One region of the Rivularia sp. UHCC 0363 genome, then DNA from elsewhere that is predicted to be linked to it. Evidence: predicted binding sites of a transcription regulator. Region 1 holds the regulator's gene; each other region holds the start of a gene.
The links. Region 1 encodes NtcA, which controls nitrogen genes in cyanobacteria. Its sites were predicted from a motif close to TNTGTANNNNNNNNTACANA; they were not measured.

Region 1 (8,181 bases):
GAAGACAGCTTTTCCTAATGTAATCCCGACATCTTCGTTGGTATGGTGGTCGTCAATTTCTATATCTCCTTTAGCTATGACTTCCAAGTCAATCAGTCCGTGGGAAGATATTTGATGCAGCATATGGTCTAAAAACGGAATGCCGGTTTGAGCGTTACAATTACCCGTACCATCTAAATTGACGGTTACTTGCACATCTGTTTCTCCAGTAGTCCGAGAAACGGTAGCAATGCGAGGACTAAAACCAGTATTGTTATGATTTGAAGATATTACAGGAAGTTCGCTGGAGAGCATAGTAGATGAAATTATTCAAAAAACAGTAAATATATTATCCCCCTTAAGGAATTTTAGATTTTAGATTTTGGATTTTAGATTAAATAACAAATCAGTTCCTTGTTTCAAGTCCCTGTATTCATGCATGGGGTCAATCCAAAATCGTAAATCCAAAATCCAAAATCGAGTGACGATTACATTCCCATGATTTCATAACCTGCATCTACATACAAAACTTGACCCGTAATGCCACTTGCTAAGTCGCTACATAAGAAGGCTGCTGCATTACCCACTTCTAGCTGAGTAACAGTACGTTTAAGGGGAGCAACCTGCTCCACATGATGAATCATATCTAAAATACCACCGACCGCACTTGAAGCCAAAGTACGAATGGGACCAGCCGAAATTGCATTAACGCGAATCTTCTGCTCTCCAAGTTCCGCTGCTAAATAACGCACGCTTGATTCTAACGCTGCTTTAGCAACTCCCATGACGTTGTAATTGGGAATTGCCCTTACTCCACCCAAATAGGTAAGAGTTAAAATACTTCCCCCTTGGGACATTAAAGGTTTCGCTGCACCAGCTAATAACGCCAAAGAATAAGCGCTGATTTCTAAAGCTAAATTAAAGCCTGCACGAGAAGTTTCGCTAAAACCTCCGGTTAAGTCGTCTTTTTTCGCGAAAGCAAGACAATGAATCAAAATATCTAAAGAACCCCATTTTTCTTGAATGGTATCAAAAGTTGTTTTTACTTGTTCGTCATCTTGAACATTACAGGGCAAAAACAGACTAGGAGAAAGCGGCTCTACCAAATCCGCAACTTTTTTCTCCATTTTACCTTTCTCGTCAGGTAAGTAGGTAATGCCAATATTTGCTCCTGCTTTATGTAGCTGTTGGGCAATACCCCAAGCAATAGAACGGTTATTAGCAATACCTGTTACCAGCGCATTTTTCCCAGTTAGATCCAGCATAAATGTTACCTATTTAATAATGGTTCATGGTTGAGCATACTAGATATTAGACCGATTATTCTTACTTTTAAATACGATTTATCAGATATTGCAATCAATGTTATTCAAAATATGCTACTTTTATCGGCGCTGATTTTTTATGATAAATTCAACATTTCTTCATCAAAAATATTTACTTTTATCAATTAAATAAATAACTATTAAAAATTAGTAGATCTAAGAGCTAAAAATTATGTATTATGATGAACAAATAGTAGTGAGGTTATAGGGTTAAGTATAGTAAAGTACAAAAAGGTTGACAATGCAATATTAATTTTTCAAGTGTATTCTTAGGTAATCTGTTTTATTTATTCCGGCATTGGGTAGGGGAAGGGAGATGATTGTGACACAAGATAAAGCCCTAGCAAATGTGTTTCGTCAAATGGCAACTGGGGCTTTTCCGCCAGTTGTAGAAACCTTTGAACGCAATAAAACTATATTTTTTCCCGGAGATCCAGCCGAACGAGTTTATTTTCTTCTCAAAGGTGCCGTAAAGCTCTCCAGGGTGTACGAGGCAGGAGAAGAAATAACGGTGGCGCTACTACGAGAAAATAGCGTTTTCGGAGTGTTGTCTTTATTAACGGGAAACAAATCAGATAGGTTTTATCATGCTGTAGCATTCACGCCAGTAGAATTACTCTCGGCTCCAATTGAACAAGTAGAGCAAGCACTCAAAGAAAATCCCGAATTATCGATGTTGATGTTGCGAGGACTTTCTTCGCGAATCTTGCAGACAGAGATGATGATTGAAACTCTTGCTCACCGAGATATGGGTTCTAGATTAGTAAGTTTTTTACTAATTCTGTGTCGAGATTTTGGAGTTCCTTGTGCTGATGGGATAACCATAGATTTAAAATTATCTCATCAAGCAATTGCCGAAGCAATTGGTTCTACTCGCGTTACCGTTACAAGATTATTAGGCGATTTACGAGAAAAGAAGATGATTTCAATACACAAAAAGAAGATTACGGTACATAAGCCAGTCACTTTAAGTCGGCAATTTACTTGAAGCATCTTTATGTTGTTGAACGTCTAATAAGGATTAATCGGAGGTCTTAATAGTGCGGTATACTCCGCCATAAAGTTGATTTGATTGTCAAAAAAACATCTGAAATAATCGTACCAGCAACAACAAAGTTATCCGGTTGATATTACAGATGCTTTTATCCTGGTAGCAGATGAATGATAACTGAGGCTGCTACCAATTCCTAGTCAAACTTTTTAATTGTATTTTCCGATAAATTCCTTGTTGCGTTTGGATTTTGGCAATACAAAGTCAGGTGAATCTGAAAATAAAGTATATTCAGCCCTTGTCTTATTTGCCTTTCTTCACACACAATAACTGGAAGTAGTAGGCTTGTATGTGAAAGGATGAATTCGGCACGATTATATGACCACCGCGTTTATCCTCATTACGGCAATCTTAATTTTGGGAGGTTTCATTGCCACCGTCGGCGATCGCATCGGTACACGGGTTGGCAAAAAACGGCTCTCACTCTTCAACCTGCGTCCCAAAAAGACTGCCGTTTTGGTGACGATTCTTACGGGAATAGGTATTTCAGCGTCAACTTTAGCAAGTTTGTTTTTGGTTGATGACGGATTGCGTAAAGGAGTGTTTGAGCTTGAGGATATCCAAAAAGATTTGAGATTGAAACGAGAACAGCTTCAAGGTGCGACAGCTAATTTAACAATTACTAAAAACGAGTTAGAAGAAGCTAGGAAGCAGCAAGCCCAAGCACAGAAAGATTTGCTGATAATTAATCGTTCCCTGCAAGCTGCAAACACTAAGCAACGTCAAACTCAAGCCCAACTCAATCAAACTATCAAGCAGCAAGCCCGCACTCAAGCTTTATTACAAGGTACTCAATCAAAACTAAATCAAGTTGCCATCCGTTATAAAAAGGCCATTGACGAACTGCAAAGCATTATCGATGAAAGAAACAGCCAAATCAAAGAAATCAAGCAGCTTAGGGCAGAAAGACAGCGACTATATCTAGAAGCCAAAAAATCTCTAGCTGAAGCTGAAGCTGCGATCAACAAACGCGATCGCGAACTAGAAAAGCGTCAAGAAGCCATTGACAAGCGCGACGAAAAAATTGCTCAACTTGATAAACAAATTCAAGAACGTAATTCGGAGATTACAGCACGCGAGAAAATGATTGCTCAACGTCAGAAAGTGATTAACGAAAAGCAAGCTCGTCTTTCGGATTTAGAAAGACAACAAGCTTCTTTAGAGCAACAACTCGCAAAGCTGGGTCAATCGAATCGCGATCTGCGCTTGGGTAAATTGGCTTTGGTACGGGGACAAGTGATTGCTGAAGCAGTAGTTCGCGTCGAAAAACCCGAAGCAGCCAAACAAGCAGTAATCAAATTATTACAAGAAGCCAACCGTTCGGCTCTCCAACAGCTAAGCGAACCCGGAAGCAACTCTTCAAAAAATGATGAGAAATCAATTTTATTTGCCACTGCACAACAAATTCAGCAATTGAGCAAGCAGATTGATGATGGTAGAGAATATGTAGTGCGAATTTTTTCCGCAGGTAACTACGTCAGGGGAGAACAGCGCATCGAATTTTTTGCGGACTCTGCACCCAACGAAATAGTATTTCAAAGAGGTGAAGTTTTAGCTACTACAACAGCAGATCCGCAAACCATGACACCCGATCAAGTAAGACAGCGGTTGGAATTAGTCATTTCTGCTTCTCAATTCCGTGCCAGGAATGCTGGTATTTTAAAAAGTATCCAAATAGAGGGTACTTTTATTCGGTTTTTGGCTTTATTGCGGCAATACAATCAATCATTAGAGATTAAAGCCGTTGCTGCCCAAGATACTTACAGAGCCGGACCATTAAAAGTTAAATTAGTGGCAATTTTAAATGGGCAAATAATATTCAGTACTTGAAAAATTCGGTTTGATTTTTAAACTTATTTGTAGGGAGTAGGGAGTAGGGAGTAGAGAGTAGGGAATATCGGATTAAGTTTTTTTAAGCCGATCGCGGTCGAACTGATTGCTAAAAGGTGATTGGTTTTTTAATATTTATCTATAAGTTGCTAATTAATCTTGTATAGTACCATTTCACAGTTTTTTATATGACTTCCCGTAAATTTTCACCTTCTGATTCGGTGATTTTGGGTTTTGACCCCGGTCGAGATAAGTGCGGTGTGGCTGTAATGGGGTTAGATAGGCAACTTCAATATCACGAAGTTCTATCTTCTAGTAACGCGATCGCCACTATCAAAGTTTTGTATCAAAAATATGCAATTTCTTTATTAGTTATGGGAGACCAAACTACATCAAAGCTTTGGAAACAACAAATACAGGAAAATTTATCTCCGACGGTAAATATTATTTTAGTAGATGAGCGCTATACAAGTTTAGAAGCACGCGATCGCTATTGGATAATGTACCCACCCAAGGGATTTACCAAACTATTACCCGCAGGAATGCGAACTCCACCTCGTCCGATAGATGATATTGTTGCCATCTTGCTGATTGAAAGGTATCTTAACCGCTTAACTCAGTAATTAGGAGCAAGTAGAGAAGGTTAGGAGTTAGGAGTTAGGAGTTAGTTATTACACCTTCGACCTTTAACCTTTAACCTTTGACCGTTAACCTTTAACCTTTAACCTTATTTTTAAATTTCAGATCGAATTGTAAAAACATAATCTCCTCCCGGTTCGAGTTGATAATCTTTTTGTTCTAAAAAGCGGCTGAGAGGTTCTTTGATTAAGGCTCTACCCTGAGAGGGTGTAATTGACAACTCAGCTTGACTAAAATGCCACTGAAATCGCCATTCAAACTCACCTGCTTTTACTTCACCTTCTAGTAAACTGTTTTGCCACGATTGTCGAGTGATTCGCACGTGGGCTGTGGTTTGCGGTAGTCTTTTAGAACTCACGATTGATTGCAATACGGACTAACTAATAATTTTTACTATAAAAGCATTTACGCAAAGCCCTCCTTTTCTGAAGCAGGGTTGGGGGGATTTTTTGACTATTGCTGCGTAAACCCTACACTTAACATAACTTAAATTTAAGTTAGGTCAAATGACTTTATACATTTTATGAACTACCGGAAACGCTATACACTGCTCGCGCAAAGTGAACCTTTATGGAGTCATGTACGCAAGCAAAGAGATTAAATTTCAGATGCCAATTTTTTTTCTAATGTAATCAATTCTTGAAATTAAATTATTAAAGCACGGAAAATAAAAATAGATTTTTATAAAAAATGGAAACCTTTTAATGTCGCCAATCGTTAATGAGCTTAACATTCATAAATTTCCTGGCTAACCCCACCTAAACTCATTGTAGGTGAGGACTGTGCCTGACATTTTCTTGCAAATTTCAGTGCGGATTTTAGATTTGCGATCGACTCGCAATTCCGGACACTTGCTACAGCGGCTGCTCTCCACCGGAGAACCGCGCTAGTTCTCAAGGTCGGGAGGCGACCCATAAGAGTGTCTCCCTTCAGTAAAGAGTAGCTTTTAATCGGCGACAGAACAATATAGTGTCCTTAAAATCTAAAATCCCGACCGTTTAAGCGGTAGCAGCTGCTTCTCGCGCCGCAGCGGCTTGTTCTGGATGAATGCCTAAGCGGGTAAGATTTATTCTACCTTTACTGTCAATTTCCCGAACTTTGACAATTACTTCATCACCAACAGCAACTTCATCTTCAACTTTACCAACTCGATAGTCGGCTAGCTGGGAAATATGAATCATCCCTTCTTTGCTGGGTAAAAACTCAACAAAGGCACCAATTGGAATAATTCGAGTTACTCTACCAACATAAACGTCACCTTCATTGAGCTTGCGCGTCATTGATTGAATGATAAAGCGGGCTTTTTTGGCTTTATTCTCATCTATGGCGGCAATTGTCACGGTACCGTCATCTTCGATGTCGATTGTGGCTCCTGTTTCTTCAGTAATTCCTTTAATGGTTTTACCTCCAGGACCAATTACCAAACCAATCATGTCTGAGTCAATCTTGATGGTTAATAACCGTGGAGCATAAGGTGACATTTCCGGACGCGGTTTGTCGATGCAAGCAAGCATTTTTTCTAAAATGTGCAGCCGCGCATCTTTGGCTTGGTGAACCGCTTGGGCGATAACCTCTAAGGATAAACCGGAGATTTTCATATCCATTTGCAGTGCGGTGATGCCTGTATCGGTTCCGGCGACTTTAAAATCCATATCGCCTAAGAAGTCTTCGATACCTTGAATATCCGTCAAAACACGGATTTCGTCATCTTCTTTAATTAAACCCATTGCCGCACCGCTAACAGGTTTGGTAATCGGTACTCCTGCATCCATTAAGGCTAGGGTTGAAGCACACACCGAACCCATTGATGTAGAACCGTTAGAAGAAAGCACCTCGGATACTACTCTAAGTACGTAGGGGAATTCACTCTTTGATGGTAATACAGTCAATAAAGCTCTTTCTGCCAAAGCACCGTGACCAATTTCTCTGCGTCCCGGCGGACGTAAAGGCTTGGTTTCCCCAACAGAGTATGGTGGGAAGTTATAATGGTGTAAGTAATGCTTTTGCTGGTCTGGTTGCAGGTCGTCGTTTAAGTTTTGAGCATCTCCGGGTGTTCCCAATGTACAAATAGATAACACCTGGGTGAGTCCCCTGTTAAATAAACCGCTACCGTGAACTCTTTTTGGCAAAATACCTACTTGACAGGATACTGGACGAACTTCATCAAGCTTACGACCATCAACGCGCACACCATCTTCAACGATCTGACGACGCATTAACTTTTTGGTTATGGCTTTGAAAGTGTTGCCGAGTGCCTTACTATCTTCGCTTGCAGCGACTCGAATCGAGTCTTCCTCTGGTAGCTCCTCAATTTCTTTGGAGATTTCGTCTTTGATCACATCCAATGCTTCATCGCGTTGGGCTTTTGTGAAATCGAACTGGGACAGAACTTTTTTGATGCCATCGTTAGCGCGATCGCGAATAAAGTTTTCTAAAGTGGTATCTACTTCGGGTGGTTCTTCGCTAACAATTTCGATGCCTAGTTCTTTTAGCAAATCTAGTTGTGCTTGGATTAAATCTTGTACCGCTTCGTAACCAAATTCAATCGCTTCGATAATATCTTGTTCTGGTAGCTGATTGGCTCCCGCTTCCACCATGATTACACCGTGCGGAGAACCTGCAACAACTAAATCCAAGTCTCCAGCACTAACTTCTGCATAGGTAGGATTAATGACAAAATCATCTCCTACTAAGCCCACTCGTACCGCAGCCATTGGCCCGTTGAAAGGAATCTTTGCCAATAAGGTCGCAATACTTGCACCTGTAACTGCCAGCACATCCGGTGGTACTTCTTCATCTACCGAAAGAGTGACTGCTATAACTTGTAGGTCATCTCGCAACCAAGAAGGAAACAAAGGACGTAAAGGACGGTCAATTAAACGACTGGTAAGAGTTGCTTTTTCTGGAGGTCGTCCTTCTCTTCTGAGAATACCTCCGGGGATTCTACCTGCTGAGTATAATCTCTCTTCGTAATCTACAGTTAAAGGTAGAAAATCAATTCCTTGTCTCGCTTGCGATCGCGTCGCTGTCACCAATACTGCCGTATCCCCCGATTGTATCATTACAGACCCGCCAGCCTGGGGAGCTAACAAGCCAACTTTCAGTCGAATATCCCGTCCGTCAAAGGATATTGACTTTTCAAATTCTTCCATTCAGTTCTTTTTCCTTCTATGCACTATTCGCTCTCAGTGGCAATCCTAACATTTATGCTCTGTTGCTTGTCGTAGTAACTTATAAATCAGTGAAATTAGTTTTCAACTATCGATAATTAGTGATCGCTGTTTACTTTGTTTGAGTTTTGTTGCAAACTCTTTACTTTTAACTCCTAACTGCGCTGGTTGATTGTGGCAGTACAAT
Region 2 (8,181 bases), on a different contig from region 1:
TCAACAATTGGCTGAATATCGTAATTATCGCCGCGATTCTTCAACCTTTGTAGAACTGATTGCGGATTTTCTCTTATTTGCTTAATATCTAGCACGGATAATTCTCAGTTTAAGATTTAGTATATTTGGGTCAAGACACAATCTCACATTTTAATATTGCGTTGACTTCAGAGCAAAAAATTTTCTACCACTACTTAACCACATTAATTTTGACGGGTTGACTTCACAACAGATCGTAAATTTAATTGGGTTGAGAAGTGGAGTTTTTAGATGGGAGTATTTGTAATACCCTGACAAATTTCATAAAAACCCAATTTCTGATAGTAGAATTATTTCCATCGAACTCACATAATTTTCTTTAAAAAAATTTTAATTAGAAAACCACCCCGGAAGATTCCGGATCGAGAACAAGAGTAAAAGTAACAATGAACAAGAAAGATTGCTTCCTCTAATCTTCTTACCTCCTCTTATAGCTCCTAAATCGTATCGCCTTCACACTCATCTGGTGATACGATTTAATAACCAAATTGATGCTACAAGTCCGACAAAGTGCGCCGTTACAGTGTTTGTATTGGACTGTACTACAAACATATCCAACCCGCTAATGATTCGACTCGGATCGAATAGGGTAGTCGCAGCTTGAGAAGATATTGCTCTAGCGACTAAAGTACCTACGATCGCTTGCGCTCCCAAAAGCGTCAACAGCATTCCCACCAAATTTACTATTAACCCTAAGCGCAAAACTTGCACGGATTCGTTTTTGCGGGGACGATTGTTGGGGTTGGTCGATAGTAGCTGTTTACCGATGCGAGCATAACGGAAAGCTAAATACATACCTACAGCTAAAGCAACCAATCCACATATTGCAAAAAATACTCCTAGTCCGGTACCCGGATTATTACTAGGACTTCCAGTTCTACGACCAAAAACTACGAAAACTAATAAAAGTAGGGCTGAGACAACACCCAGCACCAACTGAGTCCAAAAGCTAATCCAACCCGTCAGACGGAAGTTCTGTCCGATAGAACGGACTTTGGAAGAGGAAGATCGATCGTCGAGCTGTTCTGACATATTTATAAAAAAATTTTCTGTTTGCGCTCTTTGACAGAATTATTGCACTTACTATATCGGGTGTAAGCCAATAATTTTACTTTAAGTACACAAATTCTTCACGAAAACTTCCTCATCTGCGTATCATCTAAGAGGTTGTTGCTTGTAACCATAACGAATTCAACAGCTAAATATAAGTCAAATTACCCACAGGATAATCTTCGTAAAAAAAGTATTTGTTAAGTTTTACAAAAAAGCTGCAATTTGCCTTTAAAATTGCTTAGGTGCCATTTTATGCTTAAGCAGTCCTTAGCTGCTTGGCATCAGTTGACACACTGATAGCGATTCTCCTCGCTGTCAAGCAACTCCTCACAACACTACTTTTCGAGTTTAAGTAGGGGTGCGGTCTACTGCACCCTGCTTTTAGTGTGCCAGTACCACGAGTAACAATCGTGAATTTTGATGTAGTGTTTACGATACAGGCAAATCAGCCTAAGTAGCGTTATATACTTACATTTTCTGGAGTAGCACTATATACTCTCTATAGAAATTACAGGCTCAACATTAAGGCATTTTTTTAGCCATTCACTAACCATGAAACTTGAGGATATATATCAATTCTTTGAGAATCCTCCGCCAACCTACCTCTGTCAGGAATTAGCTGTTTGTTATATCTTGTCTGTTTTGCAACAAGGGGAGTCTTACGGCACCGAGTTGATCCAAAAACTGGAGTCCGAATATCCAACTTATCGACTTTCGGATACCGTACTTTATAGTGCGATTAAGTTTCTTGAAGACCAGAAAGCAATTACTGGATACTGGAAGAAGCTTGAAGGTCGCGGTCGTCCCCGACGGATGTACCAAGTTTCCCCTGACTGGCAAACTCAAGCCCAAGATTTAGCTCGTCTTTGGCACGATTACATTAAGCGGAGAACAATTTAGTATAAGTAGGGCAATTTAACCAATAATGGTAACTGTTTCTCTTACTTACACTTATTAATCTGTTATGGATACTGCTATTCTGCCATCCACCTTGTTGTTAACTTTATTAATGTCGGTCGGCTTATTTTTCTTTATTAGGGCTTCTACTAAAGACCGTACAGAAACAGCACAACTGGTATCCCAATTAGATGAATCCTCCTTAATGCCTCAATTAAAGGAGTATTTTCGAGCGCGGTCTTATCGAGTGGCAGCGGTAGACCCGCAACAAAATAAAGTAAGTATGACTGGCTTTGTTAAACCCAGCTGGTTTTTAGCTATCTTTTTAACTTTTCTTGCTGCTGTTGGGCTTGTTTGCCTGTCCTTAGTTTTATCTCTACTTTTTTCCAGTCAAAGTATACTGTTTTACGGGATAATTTTCTTATCCCCTTTAAGCGGTATATTTTATTGGAATAAAGCCGGAAGAGTCGAAAATGTGTCGCTAACGGTTGAAGGCACCGATAGCGAACAAGATACTAAAATTACTGTAATCGCACATCGAGATGAAATTATCTCTCTAGAAAAGGCGTTACAGCTAAAAAGGGTATAAATTATCGTTCAATGAGGATACAAACATTTCTTTCAAGGCATTATTTTTTTATTGCCTTGAGTGAAATGGAGACGAGGAAAAAGCAAAACTTCCTACTTTGGTGTTAATTTCTATAACTTCTCGCAGGGTCGCGGGAAAACTGTTGTTTAATCAAACAGGATATAAGGTGATATCACAACCGATTAGTTGATTGAAACCTACAGATATTTTCCCCGAACCACGCTAGCACAGCCTCCATTATAGAAAAGCTATAAGCAGGTAAAGGAGTTTTACTCAATCCTCTATCTCGAAAATTAATTTATCCTCACAGTTATGATTGAACCATCCAAAATTATTTAACTTGCATGGAACTAATCTTTTTATGTAGCTTTCTCGAACTGATTTTACTGGCAAAGAATTTCAAAACTTAAAAAAACATAAACATTTCAAAAAAACGGATCATTTTGCCAGTTAATGGATGATTGTCTAAAGCCACACTCAATGCTTAAGACGAACGATCACATCTGTTTATCGAGCGGCAGAAAGTGCTAGTACTTCTGGAATCAAAGAAGGTTCCATTGTTCTCAAGCTGGGAAATAAGAAATGATTTTCTTCAACGTACTGAGCACCAAACAGACCCTTTTCAGCCCAAAAATAACGGTCTGTAGTGTGTTCATTACGTTTTACTAGCAATAAAGCAGGTGGAAGTATACCCTCAGCTTGAATAAATTTTCTCGCTGCTGTCACAGGTTTATCTTCACCACTTTCGATGCTAAATTGAGGCACATGTTCTAAAATACGCCGTCCTTCCTGACGACGGCGGCTTTTGCGCTTCCTTCTCCTTGCCAAAATATTTTCCTCCTCTTGTGAGCTTCCAGACTGTAGTTATAGCTACAAAATCCGAGCCAATTATAAAAGTTTTAGTCAAAAAAATCAATGGTTCTTAACTATCTGAAATCAGAAAACAAATTATTTGAATATAAATAAATCGAAAGTATTGATTAATATAATGCTTTTGAATCAATTATTACAACTCATAATTAGTTAAGCTTTGTAAAAAGGGTAATATTAATCCCGATTGTGAAAAAGCTCGCAATTTTTGTATAACCGCCTACATTTATAGTCTGTTTATGATAATTTCTGCCAGTTCGGAGTTTGTTGCTCTGTGCCGCGAACAATTAGCGCTGCTAGCGACAGGGTTAGGAGCATCTTTAAGCGTTGTGTACTTAACGCAAGAATTGGCAGACGTACCGTCACAGGCAGGAGGGGAAGCCAAGTTAATTCCTGTAGCGGTTTATCCGGAAACAGAGGTGGTAGAATTTCAGCACCAAATAGCTTTACCGTCTGTCAAACCTTATTTGTTAAGTGCGTCATCAGTTGTAATTAGTTCGCAATCAAATGAGAAGTCGGCTGAGAAAACCGAAGAAGACAATCAAGAATACTTAATGGATGGCGACCAAATTGTTTTACCTTTGATTCACGACTCGGTAATGATGGGTTTATTGGTAACGGGTAGAGAAGACCGTAGTTGGAAGGAAAGCGAACGCACTCAAATTGAGCGTATAGCAAAAACTTTGGCGATCGCTTGCATTATGGACAGTAGACGCGCTTGGTTAGCAAGCCAGTTACACCAACATCAAATCATGCAAGAAAAGCAGTTAGATTTGATGGACAACTTGCTGCATCAATTTCGGAATCCGCTAACGGCTTTACGAACTTTTGGGAAATTACTCACAAAACGATTGCGACCAAAAGATGCAAATCGAGAAGTCGCGTTATCCATCATTAGGGAAAGCGATCGCCTTAAAGAACTATTACAAAAATTTGACGAAGCGATTGACTTGACTCCAGAAGATTTACTTCCAGCGAAATTATCGGTACAAAACGAAGTAGAAGTAGAGGCTACTGTAGAAGAGCGTAAACCTTTGTTATTATTAAACGGTGCAGAACAAGAACTGATTGATTTTAATTTGAATGATGTATTGCAGCCATTATTAATTTCAGCATTAGCAATAGCGCAAGAACGTTATTTAGAATTAATAGTTAATGTTGATAATTATTTACTATTGGTACGAGGAAATCCCAAAGCATTACGAGAAGTACTGAGTAATATTATTGATAATGCTTTGAAATATACTCCCGCTGGCGGTAAGATTTTAATTGAATCTGTAAAAGATAAAGCTAATTTTCTGGGAATTGCTATTAGCGATAATGGACCGGGAGTTCCACAACAGGACTTAGAGCATCTGGGGGAAAGAGGTTATAGAGGGGTACAGGCTCAAACTCAAATTCCTGGTTCCGGCTTGGGATTAGCTATAGCTAAACAGTTGATAGAACAAATGCAGGGCGAAATGGAAGTTTTCAGCCCTGCAATTAATTTTGCTATTTATACACCGGGTAATTCAGGAACTACGTTTATTATTCGCTTACCGGAAGCGAAGGAAGAGTTAGGAGTTAGGAGTTAGGAGTTATTGTCTACTTACTCCCTACTTTCTTATCGTAATGAAACGTCGAAGCTTCTACCGATGGTCATTTCTAAATCGGTATTTGGGTCGATAACAATCAAGTCAACGCTCTTCTTGTTAAAGAAAATACCAGTTATCGCACCGATTGCCGCACCACCTAAAACTTCTTCAGTAGCTATAGCGCGATCGCCAGTTACCGCAGCAACAGCAGCAGCGGCACCCGCACCTAATGCGGTATTTCTGATGATACCTGAAGTGCTAGTACCTTTTTTAACGGTTTCAATCTTGTCAATGATTCCAGAAGTTGCATTAATTTCGTATTCTTTTCCGTTAGTCAAAATCAGTTTTTGAGCTACGAATTGAGAACCACCATTAGCAGGTTGAAGTTTACCTTCAACGCGAGAACCTGCGGGAATCACCAAGTTGCCGGTATCGGTAACTACGTTTTGCGAGATGGTTAAGGTTAAAGGTGCTGTTTCATCCTTGGTGACAAGAATTTTTTCTGCTTTGTCGTATTTAACGGGAAGAACAGTTCCTTCGGGGATAGTAATGTTTGCGATCGGTGTAGTCGTGTTGATAGCTACAATGTAGGGCGAGCTAATGGCGCTAGCTTGATTGCTGCTAACTAAAGCTTGGTAAATATAAGCCGCTACATCTGCACGGGTTGCAGTTACTTTAGGATTGAGGAACTTGGTATTAGGATAGTTAACTACCAATCGCTTCTCTGTAGCTGCGGCGATCGGGCTGGTAGCATAGCTGGAGATGTTGTAGCTATCGCTATAGTATTGCAGCGTGCTTTGCACATTACCGCTGGGAACATAGTCTAAACCGTTGGCAAGAGAAACTAATACCTGCTCGCGAGGAATATTTAGAGTAGGACGGAAAACTTGACCGGGATATCCAGACAAGAAACCAGTCGCGTAAGCCTCTTGAATCGCGCTGTAAGCCCAATAGTTGCTAGATACGTCACCAAAGTTAATTGGCTGTCTTTCTTGAGGTTTGTTGAAAGCTTTGCGAATCATCGCCGCAAATTCAGAGCGGGTTACTGGTTTATCGGGACGGAAGCTACCATCGGGAAATCCAGCGATAACTCCCCGCTGTGCTAATTCTTTAATAAAAGGTGCTGCCCAATAGTTAGATGAAACATCATAAAAACCATTAGTTTGAGCAGCGGATGGTGCGGGTGCAACTATTGGTGCTAAAGTCACTGCTGTTATACCTAAAGCCATGAATGCAGCAGATTTTGATTTCCAACGATTTAGATTAGACATTTAATTTTTCCCCAACAATTCCGTTTAATTCTGTTATTTATTCTGACAATATCTCGAACTAAATGTTCCGAGTATTTTTTGATTTTTAATGTCCTATTTAGACCTAATACCCTAAGTTTAATTTAGGTATATATTTGGCAATCGAAAGACTCATTCCGTTTAATTAACTAAGACGTACTATTAATAAAATAGTTGCCTCAGATTAAAGAAAAGTCAGTAGTTGTTTTAGATGGCGGTATGTAAATAGATATAGCTATTTTAAGTAGTATTTATAGCTTAAAACTATACTAAATATAGCTTGTGTCCTTTAAAGTCATGCTAGAGCGTGTGTCAGTTTAACCTCCGCTCTCTAGCTGATGCTCAAACAAACAAAACAAATTGATTTGCAATTATATGAATGTTTAGTTAATAAGAAGTCGGCTTCAATATACTTAAGCAATTACTCGGATATATTCACTTATAGTATTTCTATCTATGTTTATACACTTAGTCAATTTTCCAATCGGGACTACTTTAAAAATTAACTGTTTAGAAGTTATGCGATGTTGGATTGAGAGTTAAGAGTTAGGAGTTAGGGGTTTAATTTTCCCCTTATCCTTTTGCCAAAAAAACAAGCCACCGTACACTTAAACGTTTCAAGTGACGATGGCATTAAATACAAGCTAGAAAATGATGTCGCGAAATCAATCCTAGAAGCGAGATAGCAATAGATTAGAACGCAAAGTGACGCTAAGGTCATTTTGAGGGTTAATCACCACAACTTCTACTTCCTTGCGTCGTAAAAAAATACTTGCTAAAGCACCCGCAGCCGCACCAGCGATGGGTTCTAAGGTTTCAATTTTCTTATTTCCCGTGATCAGTGAAATGACAGTTGCAGCAGCCGTACCATAAGCAGCATCTGTCAAAACTTTACTTGTACTAGCACCTCTTTTAATTGTTTCTTTTCTGGTAACTACCGCAGAAGTTGCATCGATATTCTGCTTTCTACCATCAGGAAAAACTAACTCTCGTGCCACAAATCGAGAACCTTTTTCACGACCCAAAGTTGCTGGTTCTAATTGTCCGACAAGTTCGCTACCGCGAGGAATCAATACGTTTCTGTTGCTATCAATAATATTAGTTGCAACTGTTAGAGTTAAGTCAGTTGTTTCATCTGGTGTAACAACAATTTTCTCTTTATCAAAAGTAACAGGAAGTCTTACTCCTGAAGGAATAGAAACTCCTCTTGATTGTCCGAAAATTGCTTGTGCTGTAGCGGGGGTTGATACTAAAATAGGTGTAGCCGCAGCGGTTGTAATGCTTAGTGCCAAAAATGCAGCGGTTCCAGATTTCCAACGATAAAAGCCAGTCATAAGAGAATTCCTTTAGTCTTGAGACTATATGTTATGACGCGAAAATAATGATATTGTTTCTAAAATGTTTCTAAAAATTTATCAAGTTGGGTATGGACATAAGGCATTGGTAATTGATCGAGAATCGTTGAGATGATTTAAATTTATATAGGTAGAATTTTTCATATTAAGCCTTTTGATGACGCTATTTTTTTTACATTGTTCCTCAAGGTTTCATGTAGTATTTTTTATTTTTTATTTAATCAAGAAAACAGATTTGTTAAAATTTTTTTTAAGCACTTAGCGTATGCTACACTAACAAAAATCAATTAGCAGTCCTATACAAGATTAGTCCGGAGAATTTTGTGAAAGACTCAGTAGATTTTCTGTTACCTATTCCTTCTTCTGCTCAGCGATAAGATACAACTTGCATCGTCACGATCAAGCAGCGCGGAGTTTTATCCCGTCAGTAAGCGCTATTTCCTACCGTGTAAGGGTTCCAACTGCAAATCAAAACGGATGGATGTCTATAAAAAAAAAGCGTAACGCACTGTGGA
Region 3 (8,181 bases), on a different contig from region 1:
TCCACTCCGGATAAGAGGATTGAGTGAAAGAGGAGCGAATTAAATTCCACACATCTGATTCCATCGGAATTAATTCCCGATCCGGGTTTTTTAGAATACAAAGTGTTGCTTTATACTTTTTTTACTTTAGTGTCAAGTTTCTGTGAAGAAGTAGGGAGCAATTATTAAAATTTATTTAGAAGAAAGTAGAGAATAGGGAATAGAAAACTTCATAATCCGAAAAGATGGTGAAGTAAATAATAATAGTTATTCAGCAGATTTTCGACTTGATTTCTAACACCCTTTTTCGATTAAGTCGGTCGGTAGAAACCGGAAAGCTCGCTATTAGTTTCTAAGGAGCGAGACCTAGACACCACCATATACAGCCGATTTCATTTGACTGAGGTACAGGACATATCGTTATAAGGGAGTAGAGAGTAGGGGAATGTACCTCATTTATTTGCAAACTGCTGTATTATTCCAAAATTGGGATGCTCCCCGACCCTATTACCAATTACCAATTACCTATTTAGATGCAGTCCACCAAGTCAAAGCATAAGGTTGAGTTGGTTCGTTGATGCTATTTTTAAATTTAACGCTAATTTTATAGTTACCATTTTCCGGTACTGGGCAGAAAATATGTTCCACACTATCAACTCGGCTCACAGAAGCGCAACTACTACGATTATCTGAAGTACCATCTGCTCTAATTAAATGCAAATCGAGATTATTCAAACCGCGATCGCGAAAATTTTCTCCTTTATCATATTTACCATTTTTGTTATCGTCGTCGAGTTCTACTAACCTATCCCAAGCTAAAGTAATAGACACAAAACTGCCTTTTTGTAAAGGTTTCGCTAAAGCGTAATCCGCAGATGTTCCAGCGAAAATTGCACGATAATCCCAACCAATAGCCGGTACTGCTCGATCTGGACTCCACTGTCCAGCACTAAACTGTTGGTAAGCCCGAAAAGCATTTAAATGTCCGGTTCCCATCTGAGTATGTAAGGGAATTGCTGTATCTTTATAAGCATCAGAAGTCAGCCAGTCTTGATTCTGCTTATCAATTAAAGTACGAGTCATTCCCAATTTCAAACCATCTCCATCATCTTTAATCTTCTCTGCTGAATTCAGCAAAACAGCTTTCATCACTTCATGACGACGAGAATCAATACTCCAATTCGGTTTTTGTTGAGCAGATGATTTTTGCGATTTTTTTAATGTCGTATCACCAAATTCTTGTAGTAAAGCGATAGTACCCGTAACGTGAGGTGTAGCGAAACTAGTACCCGTGACCTTCTTAACTGTCCCATCGGGGTTGAGCAAGCGAATATTATTTCCAGGTGCAACAATACTGATGGTACGACGCGGACCTAAATTAAGTTCCTTCCCCGATAAACGTGCAGTCATCGACTCATTAATAGCTACCAAGTTAGAAACATCAAGTTTTCTAAAGATATCTTCTCGGCGAGAGGAAAAAGCAACGTTAATTCCATTAAAATTATCTGTAGGAATAGGAATACCACCCTTGCCCTGATTCCCTGCGATCGCGTACACAACATTATGAACCCGACTTGACCAATCAATACACAATGTAAGTAAAGCTTTCCCATCCAAAACTGGTTCTGGTCTAGGGTCGCGGCTTAGAGGTTCTCCAAAACTGAAGTTAATCGCACGTACATCATTACCATTTTGCAAAGCAATATGCTGTGTAGATAAACATTCCTCCGGTTGACCCATACCCTTGATAGAACCAACAGCAGAAGAATACAAACGCGCTCCCGGAGCAACCCCGCGAAACCCTTTGTCATTGCTAACCATTACACCAGCAACATTATAAGCATGAGGGTCAACTCCCTTATTAGATAAGGCAGGTTGATTCCCTTGGAAAACACCAGCCAATGGCACAGTTCGATTTTTAGAAACAGACTTATCTACTCCAAATTGACCGGGACGACCAATTTCCACTTGACCAATAGCAATTTTTTTACCAGATAAGTTATATGGTGGTTGATGTAACATCAAAGCATCAATACCGTCACTACCAATAGAACTAGTTAAAGCCAATACCGGCAAGCTCAAGCAAGAAGCACCACAACCCCAAATCACCCAGGTTAATTTTTTCATCTCAAACAATTTTAGATTTTAGATTAAAAGAGTTAGTAATTAGGAGTTAGGAGTTAGGAACACCAAGAGTTATTAATCAGTGTCATCAGTGTCATCCATTTAATCCGTGTTCGGGGTTATTAGATAATAAGAATAATATACTCCCCTTCCCATGCCCCATTCCCCATACCCAACTTCCAATTTTTCATGAGATAAATCTCAATATTTTGTTACAATGATTACAGAAAAGGACGCTTAAAGACCCACTAGCCATGACCAATAAACAATCTAAGAAACCCGTTGTTATCGCTCCATCTATCCTATCAGCGGATTTTAGCCGTCTCGGTGACGAAATTCGCGCTGTAGACGAAGCCGGAGCCGATTGGATTCACATTGATGTAATGGATGGTCGTTTTGTACCTAATATAACGATTGGTCCTTTGATAGTGGAGGCAATTCGTCCGGTAACTCAAAAGCCTTTGGATGTCCACTTGATGATTGTGGAACCTGAAAAGTATGTCGAGGATTTTGCGAAAGCTGGAGCAGACCACATTTATGTTCATTGCGAGCATAATGCTTCTCCTCACTTGCATCGTACTTTAGGACAAATTAAGGAACTGGGAAAAAAGGCAGGAGTTGTACTAAATCCCGGCACTTCTTTGGATATGATTGAGTATTCTTTGGATTTGTGCGATTTGGTGCTGATCATGAGCGTTAACCCCGGTTTTGGCGGTCAAAGCTTTATCCCTGGAGTTCTACCTAAAATCCGTAAGTTGCGTCAAATGTGCGACGATCGCGGACTTGATCCTTGGATTGAAGTTGATGGTGGACTTAAGGTGAACAATACCTGGCAAGTTTTAGAAGCCGGTGCAAATGCGATCGTTGCAGGTTCAGCTGTTTTTAAAGCTAAAAGCTATAAAGAAGCGATCGAAGGTATTCGCAACAGTCAACGTCCTGCACAAGATTTACCTAAAGCTTCTTAATTAATCCTCACTAAATATTCCCATCACCCGATTCCCTCCCCTTAATTTAGCGGAGGGCATTTTTTATATCAAAATATTTGCCCCCATTACGTAAACTAATTAGAACGAATATAAATGTAGAGACGTAGCAGTGCTACGTCTCCACCAACATCTGTATTACAACTAATTAATTTCCTATTAATGAAATCTTAAATCTAGTCTAAAAAACCCATCAAAGAGAAACTATCATCAACTTCGTTGGATGCTACCGGACGATTGCCCATAACGGAATACATTTCCGAAACCACCAAATGACTTTTAGCAATAGGACGAATTCCAGATAAGTTCATTGTCTCGCTAAATTCCACTTTATTCGCCCCAATCGGACGAATTCCCATGATATTTACGGTACTAACAATGTCCAAATCGCTACTGCTAATCGGACGTTCCCCCGAAACCATCATTGTGTGTGAGATATCCAAATCGCTGCTGGTAATCGGACGTGTCCCAGGAATCGCAAGAGGTCCGGTTATTTCATTTACAGAATCATCCTTTGCAGTGGTATCTTTATTATCTGTACTCACACTTTTACCTTTGATATTTTCTAATTTTGTACTGGTTTCAACTCCAGTTCTAGCTCGTTTCTGCCGAGCGCTGGCTTGTCTACCATTACTGCTAAGTGTCATAATTTTATGCCTCTAATAAATAAATTTGACTATAGTTAGGTAAATTAAAAATTTACTTTAAAATTTACTGTTATTCATTAAGTGTAACTTTAAAAAACCTTCCATAGGTATAAGTATCTTTAAGAATGAGACATAAGTCAAAAAGTATTAAGTGTTGTAAAGATAAATGTATATAAATTGTCTTTCTTAGATTCAGATTCACAGTTTAGAAGACGGCACTATTCGCTACCATTAAATAGGTTAAAATTTTTGCAAGTTTGTATGAAAAATTTTCTGGTAAAAGCCCCTTTTGAACCCACAGGCGATCAGCCAAAAGCTATTAAGCAGCTTGTGGAAACTATTGAAGCCGGAAACCGCTATCAGACGCTTTTAGGTGCAACTGGTACGGGAAAAACTTACACAATTGCAAAAACAATTGAGAAAATAGGTAAACCGACTCTGGTTTTGGCGCATAATAAAACCCTTGCTGCACAGCTTTGTAATGAGTTGCGCGAGTTTTTCCCCCAGAATGCGGTGGAATACTTTGTTAGTTATTACGATTATTATCAGCCAGAAGCTTATATTCCCGTTACCGATACTTATATAGAAAAAACGGCTCAAATTAACGATGAAATCGATATGTTGCGACATTCAGCAACGAGGTCTTTATTTGAACGTCAAGATGTCATAGTTGTGGCTTCCATTAGTTGCATTTATGGTTTGGGAATGCCTTCAGAGTATCTCAATGCAGCCATTCCGTTTCAAGTCGGAATGTCAGTTGATCAGCGGGAAATACTGAGAGACTTAGTAGCAGTTCAATATAAACGTAATGATATAGAAATGGGTCGGGGACGGTTTCGGGTTCGCGGTGATGTTTTGGAAGTCGGTCCTGCATACGAAGATAGAATTATTCGCATTGAATTTTTTGGTGATGAAATCGACGCTATTCGCTACATTGACCCGGTTACAGGTGAAATTCTGCAAAGTTTGTCAGCGGTAAATATTTACCCCGCACGTCACTTTGTCACACCGCAAGACAGATTGGAGGTTGCTTGTGCGGATATTGAAGCAGAATTAAAAGCACGTAAAGCAGAATTAGAAGAAGCAAATAAATTATTAGAAGCGCAACGTATAGATCAGCGCTGTCGCTACGATTTGGAAATGTTGCGCGAAGTTGGTTATTGTAACGGTGTAGAAAACTATTCGCGTCATTTAGCGGGGAGAGAACCTGGAGAACCACCCGAATGTTTGATTGATTATTTCCCCAAGGATTGGATGTTGGTAATTGATGAATCTCATGTTACTATTCCCCAAATTCGCGGGATGTATAATGGCGATCAAGCTAGAAAAAAGGTTTTAATTGAACATGGTTTTCGTCTTCCTAGTGCTGCGGATAATCGTCCTTTAAAAGCAGAAGAATTTTGGGAAAAAGTCAATCAATGTGTCTTTGTTTCTGCAACTCCTGGTAATTGGGAATTAGAAATTTCTGAAGATAATATTGCCGAGCAAATCATTAGACCGACTGGAGTAATTGACCCAGAAGTAATTGTGCGTCCGACTGAAGGACAAATTGATGATTTATTAGGCGAAATCAAAGATCGAGTGGACCTTAACGAGCGAGTTTTAATTACTACCTTAACCAAGCGGATGGCTGAGGATTTAACGGAGTATTTAGAAGATAGCGGCATTCGTGTCAGATATCTGCATTCTGAGATTAATTCGATTCAAAGAATTGAAATTATTCAAGATTTGCGCGATGGAGTATTTGATGTATTGGTTGGTGTGAACTTGTTGCGGGAAGGTTTGGATTTACCCGAAGTTTCTTTAGTGGCGATTTTGGATGCTGACAAAGAAGGATTCTTACGTGCCGAACGCTCTTTGATTCAAACTATTGGTAGAGCTGCACGTCATGTTAAAGGACAAGCTATTTTATACGGTGATAAGCTGACCGATAGCATGATTAAGGCGATCGACGAAACCGAACGTCGTCGCGGTATTCAAACAGCGCACAATAAAATGCACAATATTACCCCGCAATCTATTGTGAAAAAGAAATCGAGTAATGCAATTTTATCTTTCTTAGAAGTGTCACGACGGTTGAATACACAAGATTTGCAAGTGGTAGACGAACACGTTAATGAAATCCCGTTAGAAAATATTCCGCAATTAGTTAATAAGTTAGAAACCCAGATGAAAGAAGCTGCAAAAAATCTGCAATTTGAAGAAGCAGCGAAGTTTAGAGACCGGATTAAGCTTTTAAGAGATAAGTTGGTGGGAAGGAATTAAGAGATAGGAGTTAGGAGTTAGGAGTTAGGAGTTAGGAGTTATCAATTTTGAGTTGTACAGTAGATATGAGTGTATAAAATTATGAATTCAATTGCGTTAAATATTCCCAAACTAGATGCTGAAGGGTTTAAACAATTATGTTTAGCAAATGAAGATTTGCAGCTTGAACGTGCATCTACTGGGGAAATTATTATTATGTCACCGACTTATCCTTGGACGGGAAAGAAAAATTCTAGTATTACTGCTCTACTATGGTTATGGAATGATAAGACTAACTTAGGAATTAGTTTTGATTCTTCTACAGGTTTTACCTTACCTAATGGTGCTGTGTATTCTCCCGATGCTTCTTGGGTAAGTAATGAGCAATGGGATGGATTGACGCAACAGCAGCAGCAGGAAGAATTTTCGCCACTCGCACCCGATTTCGTTGTCGAGTTACGTTCTAGTCGCGACTCTCTCAAAAAGCTGCGAAAGAAAATGGCAGAATATATTGAAAATGGGGTTCGTTTGGGTTGGTTAATTGACCCGAAAAATAAGATAGTAGAAATTTATCGATCGGGAAAAGAAGTAGAGATTTTAGATGCTCCTGCAACTGTATCTGGTGAAGATGTTTTACCAGGTTTTGAGTTGAATTTGCATAAGATTTGGTAGCTGTGAAATCGCGAAAACCCAACTTGTCTGACAAACCGGGTTTTCGTAGTTGAAAATACTTATCAAAAATTACGGATATATTAAAACCTTTAATTACAAGCTTCTTAATAAATTCTTGCATTAAATCCTTTTTAATTCATATAGTCTTGACGTTAACTATTTCTGATATGGGCATTTCTACTTGCTCTTTCGTACCGAAATGCTTCTCCATCAAAGTAGACACTTGGGAAGCCTGAATTTTGCTGTAGCGAGTTTTATCTGGCATAATCAGGTTTGGTCCAGCTTTACACTTCTTCATGCAGCCAGTTCCTTTAATCGCAACTTGGTCTTCTAAACCACGTTCGCTGATAGAAGCTGCGATCGCTTGACAGAGCTTTTGACCACCGCGTTTCATGCAGCTAGATTTTTGACACACTAATATAGTATTCTTTTTAGTCGATTTTTCTTCGGGTTTCTCAGTCGCGATAGTCTTTACTTCTTCTTTAATTTCCACTGACCGACGAGCAGCCATTATACGCTCGGCTTTTAATTTGACTTCACCACTTTCTGTGTCATATTTCTTTTCTCCCACGACCTGCAACCAAGTACCGGGGGGTAAACGTAAATCGAAAGCATCTCTTAAATGCTTGGCTAGTTTAATATAGCGTTTTCCTTCAGAAGTAGCTATCAGTAAACCTTTGAGCTTATAACCATCTTTAATCACAAACTCTAGAAATCGTCCTTCGAGACAAAATTCTGACGTTTCTTTACGCTCTGGTTTTCCCATGATTCTTATCCCAATTTTATACAACAACTGACGCAAAACTGCGACTTTAAATGACACCCAGATGACCGACTAATTGTCTAATTAAAATCAAACGATCAATAATTACAGGTGCCGAGGACGATAATTTAAGCACTCCTTGAGACTATAAATTAGTTCCTGACGGGAGGCTTTAAATTGCCGCATAACGCTCCAAAGTTGGATTGCAGCAGCGGTATTCGCGATTTCAACTGTTAAAGGTTGATTAGTCGCACACCAGCAGGGAATATGTAATTCTTGCAACCGTTTGTAGATTTGCCAACGGTCTGCCCAATTTACCTCAACAACGTGTTTTGTCTGTGACTGCAAATCAAACGATTTCAAGATAGGTATCCTCATGCCTAGAACACTGCATTCAGCTTTCCAAACAATTATAAGCTAAATGCAAACATTTCTCAGTAACTTTTGAAAAAAAATAAAAAACTTTTCGCGATCGCGGCAAGTTACGGAGTGAGGAGTTTAAAAGAATTATCTCCCCATCTCCGCACCCTCGATCCATAAAATCTGCCAATTTGGCTTGATCAAAGAAAAATACTAGTTATCTTTAAATAAGTTTTTCGCAATTTTTGTCTATAAATATTTTTATTTAGATGTACCGATATCTATTGATGGGGACGTGAGTGGATTAATTGGATAGTCCTACTTTATTTTGCCATCCCAGGCTTTTAGGTACAGGTAAATAAAACGAATAGATTGCGATTCAACGAGAATCGTCAACTTTTCAAAGCAA

Region 2: VB797_RS06450 (DUF3155 domain-containing protein) is a predicted target of NtcA. The motif match lies at 3,436-3,455, and genes of this name have one in related genera.
Region 3: rpe (ribulose-phosphate 3-epimerase) is a predicted target of NtcA. The motif match lies at 2,312-2,331, and genes of this name have one in related genera.

What each region holds. Positions count from the first base shown of each region.
Region 1 covers NZ_JAYGHM010000012.1:115,367-123,547, forward strand. Annotated here, with positions in the region: gene hisB (imidazoleglycerol-phosphate dehydratase HisB) at 1-294, opposite strand, end outside; gene fabI (enoyl-ACP reductase FabI) at 468-1,244, opposite strand; gene ntcA (global nitrogen regulator NtcA) at 1,621-2,292, shown strand; gene VB797_RS09625 (DUF3084 domain-containing protein) at 2,674-4,185, shown strand; gene VB797_RS09630 (pre-16S rRNA-processing nuclease YqgF) at 4,374-4,808, shown strand; gene VB797_RS09635 (DUF3146 family protein) at 4,919-5,182, opposite strand; gene VB797_RS09640 (polyribonucleotide nucleotidyltransferase) at 5,823-7,976, opposite strand.
Region 2 covers NZ_JAYGHM010000007.1:144,712-152,892, reverse strand. Annotated here, with positions in the region: gene serS (serine--tRNA ligase) at 1-95, opposite strand, end outside; gene VB797_RS06465 (DUF3611 family protein) at 499-1,071, opposite strand; gene VB797_RS06460 (PadR family transcriptional regulator) at 1,645-1,992, shown strand; gene VB797_RS06455 (cofactor assembly of complex C subunit B) at 2,057-2,578, shown strand; gene VB797_RS06450 (DUF3155 domain-containing protein) at 3,086-3,406, opposite strand; gene VB797_RS06445 (sensor histidine kinase) at 3,688-5,022, shown strand; gene VB797_RS06440 (S-layer homology domain-containing protein) at 5,052-6,293, opposite strand; gene VB797_RS06435 (conjugal transfer protein TrbI) at 6,983-7,645, opposite strand.
Region 3 covers NZ_JAYGHM010000010.1:56,253-64,433, forward strand. Annotated here, with positions in the region: gene VB797_RS08100 (S8 family serine peptidase) at 505-2,106, opposite strand; gene rpe (ribulose-phosphate 3-epimerase) at 2,358-3,068, shown strand; gene VB797_RS08110 (hypothetical protein) at 3,263-3,733, opposite strand; gene uvrB (excinuclease ABC subunit UvrB) at 3,995-5,998, shown strand; gene VB797_RS08120 (Uma2 family endonuclease) at 6,080-6,649, shown strand; gene VB797_RS08125 ((2Fe-2S) ferredoxin domain-containing protein) at 6,786-7,415, opposite strand; gene VB797_RS08130 (Asr1405/Asl0597 family protein) at 7,518-7,775, opposite strand.